Regions from separate parts of the Exiguobacterium sp. GL_137 genome, predicted to be linked through region 2. Evidence: riboswitches for the same ligand, from Rfam matches in the RefSeq annotation. Region 2 holds a riboswitch; each other region holds the start of a gene.
What was found. Region 2 has a riboswitch for lysine ahead of AC3IRK_RS01220 (amino acid permease). Riboswitches for the same ligand answer to the same signal wherever they lie in the genome.
Positions count from the first base shown of each region.

Region 1: another riboswitch for lysine. It lies ahead of AC3IRK_RS15360 (Na+/H+ antiporter NhaC family protein); the one in region 2 lies ahead of AC3IRK_RS01220 (amino acid permease).
Region 3: another riboswitch for lysine. It lies ahead of AC3IRK_RS02630 (aspartate kinase); the one in region 2 lies ahead of AC3IRK_RS01220 (amino acid permease).

Region 1 covers NZ_CM174406.1:2,951,895-2,955,177, forward strand. Annotated here, with positions in the region: gene AC3IRK_RS15345 (methyltransferase) at 1-280, opposite strand, end outside; gene AC3IRK_RS15350 (heme oxygenase) at 366-698, shown strand; gene AC3IRK_RS15355 (uracil-DNA glycosylase family protein) at 846-1,586, shown strand; lysine riboswitch at 1,655-1,830, shown strand; gene AC3IRK_RS15360 (Na+/H+ antiporter NhaC family protein) at 1,936-3,283, shown strand, end outside.
Region 2 covers NZ_CM174406.1:205,363-208,645, reverse strand. Annotated here, with positions in the region: gene AC3IRK_RS01225 (hypothetical protein) at 1-124, opposite strand, end outside; gene AC3IRK_RS01220 (amino acid permease) at 254-1,732, opposite strand; lysine riboswitch at 1,867-2,051, opposite strand; gene AC3IRK_RS01215 (MarR family winged helix-turn-helix transcriptional regulator) at 2,226-2,675, shown strand; gene AC3IRK_RS01210 (GGDEF domain-containing protein) at 2,865-3,283, shown strand, end outside.
Region 3 covers NZ_CM174406.1:498,360-501,642, reverse strand. Annotated here, with positions in the region: gene AC3IRK_RS02635 (aspartate-semialdehyde dehydrogenase) at 1-243, opposite strand, end outside; gene AC3IRK_RS02630 (aspartate kinase) at 256-1,455, opposite strand; lysine riboswitch at 1,569-1,746, opposite strand; gene argH (argininosuccinate lyase) at 1,817-3,187, opposite strand; gene AC3IRK_RS02620 (argininosuccinate synthase) at 3,184-3,283, opposite strand, start outside.

The DNA of each region.
Region 1 (3,283 bases), 280 kb from region 2:
TTGCTTGATTCATAAGGGCATCTTCATAAAATTGTCCATTCATCTCAACACCGATGACGGAACAATCAAACCGATCATGCAGATAAAAGTTCAACCGTCCTTTTCCGCAGCCGAAATCAATGACCGTATCCGTATAATCGAAGGGATAGACGGCACATAATTCCTCCAGCGCTGCATAAGGCGTCGGTTCGTACCGGTTATAATGGCTGAATGCATTATAAAGATGCTGAATATCAATCGTCTCGATGCGTAGCCGTTCTTCGTACTCTTTTTCATTCATATTTGATTCCTTCTTTCAAGCATTGTTGGTTTCATCGTACTATACTATGGATGTAAGCATTTCATTCTATAAGGGGGACTATCCAATGATCGTTGTTACGAATCGGATTAAAGTCAAAAAAGGAATGGCAGCAGCACTCGCACCACGCTTTACCCGTCCGAGTGGTCTTGACTCGATGAAGGGATTTGTTCGTGTCGAAGTTTTACTGACACAAGGTCTCGAAGAACACGATGAAATGAACGTCAACATGTACTGGGAAGACATGAAGGATTTTGAAGTATGGCGGAACAGTGATGATTTTAAAGAGTCACATAAGCGTCCGGCACCGTCAGACGGCAAACAAGAAGAATCTCCAATGCTTGGAAGTGAAATCATCACGTATGAAGTGGCTTCTGTCAAAGAACGAACTTCTTTATAATTCATGTCAGAACCGCCTTGCCTCCAATTTGGTCGCAAGGTTTTTTTATTCTTAAGAGACCCCTCACTATATTGATATGGGTTTAAATTGTATGTAATACCATTATTTGTTATCATAGGTCCAATACAGAAAGAGAGAGGACTTATCATGCTGAATTCATTATCGATTTTTGAACAGGCCATCCGCGCCTTACCGATTGATCGGTCCTTGACGCGCCAGGACTTGTTCACAGACGGTTTCCTATTACAACAGGAACAGGAATTATCCGTTTACTACTCACCAATCGGAGAATATATCAATCGCTCTGCCAAAATAGTCTTCATTGGCATCACACCAGGATTTGAACAAATGCGCATTGCTTATGAAGAAGCGGCTGATGCCTTCCACCATGGTGCAACAATCGAAGAAGCATCGAAAATCGTCAAATACAGTGCCAGTTTCGCCGGTCCCATGCGGCGTAATTTGACAATAATGTTAGATGAACTCGAATTAAATCGTCTGCTGAATATTCCTTCAACAGCCACCTTATTTCATGCAAATCAGAATCTGTTGCACACGACTTCGATTCTGAGACATCCTGTTTTTTACCGGGACAAAAATTATACGGGACATCAACCAAAGATTGACCGAACACCGTTGCTGCAACATTACGCGTATGAGCACTTCGCAGCGGAATTGAATCAGTTACCCCACCCTGTCATTTTGGTCCCGTTCGGACGTGTCGTCGAGTCAACTGTCCGGACATTGCTTCATCAGGGACGAATTAAAAAACATACTGTATTATTTGGTTTCCCGCATCCTTCTGGTGCAAATGGACACCGGAAGCGACAGTTTGAAGAAAATAAAGACTATTTGATGAAGCAGTTAACTTCCTACTTCGATACTTAACAAACAGCCTTAATTTTTTAAAAGAAATAGGATAAGATTTTCCTATAAAAAGAATATGACTATTCTATCGATGAGGTAGAGGCGCGGTGTTGATGAGTATTTGGTCTGAGGATGACAACGAAGACGATCAAAGAAAGGTGATGCCGCCGAAGTATCGTCACGTGTCAGACGTGACCATGCTGGTCGAATCGGGAAAGACCCGTTCGATTGCCATACGCATGTTGTATGGAGCGCTCCAATTCGGCTAAGAAAGACGCATCCAGCAAGGGTGTCGGCTTTGTTGCCGGTGCCCTTGCTTTTTTCTGTGCAACGGGTCTCATCTTCTAAAAAAGGAGGAGGAACCACAACAATGGTCAACTATTCAGATTCTATCGTTGCGCTTGTCCCGGCAATCGTTGCCATCGTTTTAGCAATTGTCACACGAAAAGTCGTCATTTCACTTGGTGTCGGCATTTTGATTGGTGCCTTACTGCTTCACAGCTTCAATCCGGTGGATACCGTTGTTTATCTCGGAAAAAACATCTTCAGTCTGTTTTGGGCAGACGGTGCGTTAAATGAATGGAATGTCTTATTACTCGTTTTCTTACTGTTACTCGGTGTCTTGTCTACACTGATACAAACATCCGGCGGTGCCCGTGCTTTCGGCGAATGGGCGACGACACATGTCAAGACGGCACGTGGTGCAAGGCTTGCCGCTTTCGGATTAGGTATTTTGATTTTCATCGATGATTACTTTAACAGTCTGGCCGTCGGAAATGTCAGTCGTCCGTTAACGGATCGTCGCGGTGTCTCGCGCGCCAAACTGGCGTATATCATCGATTCCACCGCTGCACCGGTCTGTGTCATCAGTCCATTATCGAGTTGGGGTGCATTCATCATCTCGATTATCGCAGGAATCTTGACGACCCATTCAATCACTGATTACTCGGCGTTCAGTGCGTTCCTGATGATTGTGCCGTTAAACTTCTACGCCATCTTCGCTTTGTTACTGACACTCTACATCGCCTATACGGGAATTGCCGTTGGACCGATGCGGACGCACGAGTTGCGGGCCTTACAAGGTGAATTGTTTGACGCCAACAAAGGGACACCAATGGGGATGGCAGAAGAAGTCAAGGAACACGATGGCGGTAAAGTCCGTGACTTGGTTGTTCCAATCGTCGTGTTAGTCATTGCGACCATCACAGCCCTTCTTTGGACAGGTGCCCAGGCACTTGCGGCTGACGATCGGCCTTTTTCGTTAATCGGCGCCTTTGAAGCAACAGACGTGACGCGCTCACTTGTTTCTGGTGTCATCATCAGTTTAGTCGTTGCGTTCCTGATGATGATCGGTCGGAAAATTCCGGCACGTGATTACCGCATCAGTATCTGGGCGGGCATGAAATCGATGTGGCCCGCTGTCGTTATTCTGTTGTTTGCCTGGACGATCATCGCGGTCATCGGTGACATGAAGACCGGGGATTATCTCGCAAGTTTCATCAGCAAATCGATTCCCGCTTCTTATCTGCCGTTCCTTCTATTCTTGATTGCCAGTATCATGGCATTCTCGACCGGAACGAGTTGGGGGACGTTCGGAATCATGTTACCGATCGGAGCCGATTTGATCATGGCGGTTGATCCAAGTCTGTTGTTACCAACACTTGCCGCTGTTCTTGCCGGATCTGTCTTCGGGGACCATTGTTCACCGATTTCCGATA
Region 2 (3,283 bases):
AAATCAATCCACCGAGTGAATACCATATGTTATTCATACGGTACAGCATCTGATAGATGGCTAACGTCACAAGCAAAATCGCAATCGGGATGAATGCCCGTTTAAAGTGATACCAATAGTTCACTGAGGTCGCCTCCATTTTTCTTTTATCTTATACGATTTTTTACTGTTTGATATGCTTTTCTAGATTATTTCTTTTTCAACATCCATCAAAAAAAAGCCGACTCCGTTTGAAACGGAATCGACTTTTACCTTACGAACGCGGATGTTTCGGGAATTCCATTTCTGAATAAGGAACGACCGATGTCCGGTTTTTAAATTTATGACCTAACCAGAAAGCAAGGAATAACGGAATACCGACATATGTCGCGGCGATTCCAACCCAATCAATTTGATCCGCGAGGAATGCGGCATAGTTTTGACCGACGATGACAAGGAAACAAAGTCCGAAGGCAAAGAGCGGTCCAAACGGGAAAGCAGGTGCAACGTACGGCAAGTCACTGAGTGAATGACCTTGCGCAAGGAATCCTTTACGGAAACGGTAATGGCTGATCGCGATACCGAGCCATGCGATGAAACCGGTCATCCCGGAAGCATTCAACAACCAGAGGTAGACCTGTCCGCCAAACATCGATGTCAGGAAGCAAAGTGCGCCGATTGCCCCAGTTGCGAGCAAGGCATTACGGGGAACACCGTTTTTCGAGACTTGTGCGAACATTTTCGGCGCGTCACCTTGGCGTGCCAATGTGTACAGCATCCGTGTCGATGCGTACATCCCGGAGTTCCCGGCTGATAAAACAGACGTCAGGATGACGGCGTTCATCAATGCTGCCGAGAACGCGAGACCGGCTTTTTCAAAAACAAGTGTGAACGGACTGACTGCTACATCGGTAATATCGTTTGAAACCAGGTTCGGACTTGTATACGGAATCAACATGCCGATGACAAAAATCGCAAATACATAAAAGAGAAGAATCCGCCAAAAGACTTGTTTAACAGCTTTCGGGACGTTTTTTTCCGGATCTTCGGATTCGCCTGCCGCGATTCCGACAAGTTCGGTTCCCTGGAAGCTGAAACCGGCGACCAAGATGATACCGATAACGGCTGGAATGCCTCCGACGAACGGTGCATCACCTAATGCAAAGTTTTTAAAGCCGACCGGCGCTTCTGATGTGAAGACACCAAAAATCATCGCGACTCCGACAATCAAGAAGATGATGACTGTGACGACCTTGATCATCGCGAACCAGTATTCGGCTTCACCGAATCCTTTAACGGAGAAGTAATTTAAACCAATCATCAGTAACAAGAAGATGGCACTGAAATAAAAACCTGGAACATCCGGGAACCAGTATGTCATGACGATTTGGGCCGCAACGAGTTCAACGGCAATCGTGACTGCCCAGTTGTACCAGTAGTTCCAACCGAGTGCAAAACCAAACGATGGATCAACGAACTTCGCACCGTAGGTCGAGAAGGAACCGGCGACCGGCATGTAAGCGGCCATCTCACCAAGGCTCGTCATTAAAAAGTACACCATCAATCCGACGACCGCATACGATAACAGGGCACCGCCCGGACCGGCAGCTGCAACGGACGCACCGGAGGCAATGAATAAACCGGTTCCGATGGCTCCGCCAATCGCAATCATCGACATGTGACGGGCTTGCAGACCGCGTTTTAATCCTTCTTCAGTTGAATCGAGTTTTCTTTGGGGTTGTAAAGTATTCATCTTATTCGCTTCTCTCTTTTTTAAATTTTTGAGAGGACACTTTTTGAATCGAAAAAAAACAAAAAGCGCCCTCACCTTCCAGAAGGAAGATGAGAACGCAACATAGTAAAAAGGATGCGCCCCATTCTACCGTCGTGAAAGATAGCTCCCCACAAGTCAGATCTGACCTGTGACAGTATTAGACCTGTTCGATCTAATCCCAATCGATCATCTTCAAAGCGATGATTGATTTCGGCAATTCTTCCTTTTCAGTCACCTCATCTGCCGCTTGACGACATCCGTGACTGTACTTATAAGAACTGCAACCTCCATCCCACTGGTTGAGTGAGAACTAATTAAGTTAGTTATAATTTCGTTATTACTTCGTCATGTTACACAAAACGTCTTCAAATTGTCAATTCTTTTTTTGAAATTTCCGCTATCCGTGGTAAGATTCCGTAATTTTTAGTACACTAAATTATAGAAGTTAACCGAGAGAAAGGATGTTGCTTGAATGCCACAAGAACGTGATCAACTGACCTATCGATTAGAGGAACAAATGCGGGTCATTCTCCGGACATTACGCCGCGAACTCAACCGACTGTTTGAAGGAACCGCGACGCGGAGTGAATTTTTCATTTTGCGCAGCCTGTCCGAAAATGGTCCCCAACGTCCGACTCTACTCGCAGAACAGTTTGAGCTTGCGACAAGTCAGGTAACGGCTTTGACTGATCGTCTGTATAAAGCCGGATTCGTTACGCGGACGCGTTCGACGGACGACAGAAGATCGATTGTTTTAGCATTGACGGCCGAAGGTGAAGCCGCTTTCCACGAACTTGAAATCGTCCGCCGGAAATATCTCCAAGACCGTTTTGGTACACTCACCGAAGAAGAGCTTCATGCGATGGTCCAGGTCTTCGATAAGATCCTTTTAACGATGGATGAAGAGGCTGTTTCTTCCTAAAAATTGTTTTAAAAAAATATTTATTTTTTTCGCTGACAAAGTTCACTTGACTGTGTACTTTGTCTTTTTTGTCGACTTGCCATGTTTCCCTAAACATTTTTCCATTTCTTGCCGTTATTAAAATGGGTATACTAGAACTATCTTATTGGAAATGCGTTTACGAGGAGCTGGGAGGATTTGTTGTCCATCATGAATAATTTCATCATCAATTTTTGTCTACTGTTTACAACGATCACTCTTTTGTTTCTACCTTTTCGAAATCACCCGCGGATTACACCGAACACGAATCTGAACATCCGACTCGTGTTAGGCTTCATCGCCGGATTGATTTCTGTACTCTTGATGTTCAACAGCATCCAAATCGATGTCGCCCGGATTGATTTACGAATTGTCCCCATCGTCATTGCCATGATGTTCGGCGGCTTACCTAGTGCACTCGTCACCGGCACCATGATTATCGCAACACGTTTTGCCCTGACGCCTGTCGCACAAATCGATGCTGCCATCCTGTCAACAATCGTCATCGCACTGTTCATCCTGACGATTGCCATCGTCCGGCGCTACATCCGGATGACCTTCTGGAACTTCGAACTGATGATCGGGATCGG
Region 3 (3,283 bases), 290 kb from region 2:
TGCATACTGCTCACTGATGGTGCCGCCTGCTGCAAACAGCGCCACATCGATGCCGTCTTCCGTAATCTGCTCCGATAATGCTTGAATCGTGACGTCCTGTCCTTTGAACTGGACGGTTTTCCCGGCAGAACGGGCTGAAGCGTACGCTGAAATCTGACGAACCGGAAAGTCGAGTTCCGCCAGGACTTGTAACATTTTTTGACCAACGGCGCCGGTTGCGCCAATGACTGCGACATGATACATATGATTTCCTCCTTACAGGTCGAATGCTTGAGCAATTGCTGCGACGGTCCGTTCGATGTCAGCTTGGGCAATCGTATATGAGATGCTGATCTCTGATGTTGTAACCTGATAAAACGTGATGTTTTCGGCCCGGAAAATCGCAAATAATTTCGAAGCGACGCCGGTTGCGTCCCGCATGCCGATTCCGACGACCGATAATTTGGCATGTTGGTTATGACGATCGACTTTGACGGTCGGGAAACGATTGATGATATCCTGCAAGGCCTCTTCCAAAAACTCTTCTTCGTCTAACGGACAAGAGAAGGAAAGGAAGATGTCACTGTCAAACGTCGTCTGACTGATCATATCAATGTTGACGTGGCGACCTGACAACAGTTCAAAGATATCCGCGACCGCTGAATTCGTCTGTGGAACGTGTTTGATTGATACCGTCAGGACGTTTTTCGTCACACTGACACTCGTTACTGCTTTCTGTTCCATCGTTTCCGTTGCCTCCATAATCCAAGTCCCTCTTTTCGATTCTAGTGTTTTTCCGACGAAGATGTGGACGCCGTATTTTTTACCGAGTTCGACACTGCGCATCTCCATGACTTTTGAGCCAAGAGCACTCATTTCCATCATCTCATCGTATGAAATGTGCGGAATCGGCTGCGCTGCAGCATGAATCCGTGGATCTGCCGTATAGACACCGTCAACATCCGTATAGATCTCACAACGTTTATCAAGGACGGCTGCTAAGGCAACGGCTGTCGTATCTGATCCGCCGCGTCCGAGTGTCGTGACATCCCCCAGTTCATTGACCCCTTGGAAACCGGCGACGATGATCACATCGTAGGTTTCAAGTTTTTTCCGGAGCAGTTCACCGTCGATTTGTTTGATTTTACTTTTCGTATGCAGCCCCATCGTACTGATGCCGGCTTGGGCTCCCGTTTGCGACAAGGCTTTTGTCCCGAGTGAATTCAGCGCGATGCTGAGTAACGAAATCGTCTGTTCTTCTCCGATTGCAAGCAGACGATCCAGTTCGCGCCGTTCCGGCCGGTCGGTAATCGCTTGTGCTTGGGCAATCAATGAATCCGTCATTTTCCCCATCGCTGATACGACGACGACTAATTTCTCCCCTTGATCCGTCCGATTCTTCAAATAATTCGCAATTGACTGAATCTGTTCGACAGTCGCAACCGAACTACCACCAAATTTAAGTACAGTTGTCACAATCCTATCTCCTTTTGTCCCGAAACAGAAAAAAACGACGGGCCGGTAGGAGCGTTCCTACGGCCCGTCGTTATCACGATCGGACAAACGATGACAGTGTCATTCGTTCTTTTACGTAAGATAGCGCTCCGAAACGTGGGTTTCGGCAGTACAACGGATCTTAACCGTTGTACCAGCAATCAGGAAAAAGCATTTTCCTGTTCACTTCGGCGGATTTCCCCTTTCACATCACTTGGCATGCTTGCCTTTGTAAGTGTTGCTACTGATGTCATCCGCGCCTCTATCTGTCGGTTGTTAGTTACAGTTATAGCAAACATTTTTTGTTAAATCCAGTGATTTGCCAAACTTTTTTTGAATTTTATCATTTTTCAAGGTACTTCTTCGCTAATGTGAGTTGTTCCCGGACGGCTGTAAAACCGGTCCCGCCGTAACTTCCCCGTCGTGCGACGGCTTGAACCGGATCGAGCAACGGATATACATCTTCCGCAATGACCGGATGGAACGTCTGATACGTCGACAGCGTCAAATCTTTTAAGAAACATCCGCTCTGCACACAATGTAGGACGGCTTTCCCGACGATTTCATGCGCTTCCCGGAACGGAATCCCTTTTGTGACCAGATAATCTGCCAGTTCCGTTGCATTCGAGAAGTCTTGCATCGTCGCCTTCTTGAGCGCTTCTGTCTTAAACGTAGCGGATTCGATCATGCCTGTAAAAATTTGAACGGATTGTAACACCGTATCAGCGGTATCAAAGACACCCTCTTTATCTTCTTGCATATCTTTATTGTAAGCGAGCGGAAGAGCCTTCATCGTCGTCAGGAAGCCCATCAGGTTACCATAGACACGTCCTGTTTTACCGCGAATCAGTTCTGCGAAATCCGGATTTTTTTTCTGTGGCATCATACTCGATCCCGTTGAAAACGCGTCGGATAATTCGATGAATGAAAACTCCTGTGAAGCCCAGATGATGATTTCTTCGCAAAAGCGTGACAAGTGCATCATCACTGTTGAGGCGATACCGAGATACTCGATGACGAAGTCCCGGTCCGAGACCGCATCCAGGCTATTCGGATAGACCTGTTCAAAACCAAGCAGCTCGGCTGACTTGAACCGGTCAATCGGGAAAGTCGTTCCCGCCAGTGCCCCTGCACCGAGCGGCGACATCCGGATCCGCTTTAAGTTATCCGTCAACCGATCGGCATCCCGTTCAAACATCCAAAAGTAAGCGAGCAAGTGATGTGCCAGTGAAATCGGCTGTGCCCGCTGCAGATGGGTGTAACCCGGCATGACCGTCTCGACATGTTGCTCCGCTTGTTCCGTAATGACGGATTGCAGATTACGGATGCTGGTCAGGAGTTCGAGAACATGTTGTTCCATCCAGAGATGCAAATCAGTCGCGACCTGATCGTTTCGACTGCGCGCCGTGTGCAGCTTCCCGGCAACGGGACCAATCTGTTCCGTCAGCAACCGTTCAAGATTCATGTGGATATCTTCGTCAACCGTCGTGTAGACGTGCTGATCGAGTGTCGTTTGTAACTGTTTCAGCCCGGCTTCAATTTGTTGCCACTCGGTTTTCTCAAGAATCCCTTGTTCATACAACATCTGTGCATGCGCAAGACTCCCTTGCAAATCAACGGCGGCTAATTTCTGATCAAATGAAATCGATGCGCCGAAGGCTTCCGCTTGAGCGGAAGCACTTTCCGTAAAACGTCCGCCCCATAGTTTCGTCATTTTTTCACGCCTTCCTGACGATGGACACTGGCATGTGTCGCAATCGCAAGACCATGCAATTTAATGAATCCTTTCGCTGCTTCGTGATCAAAGGCA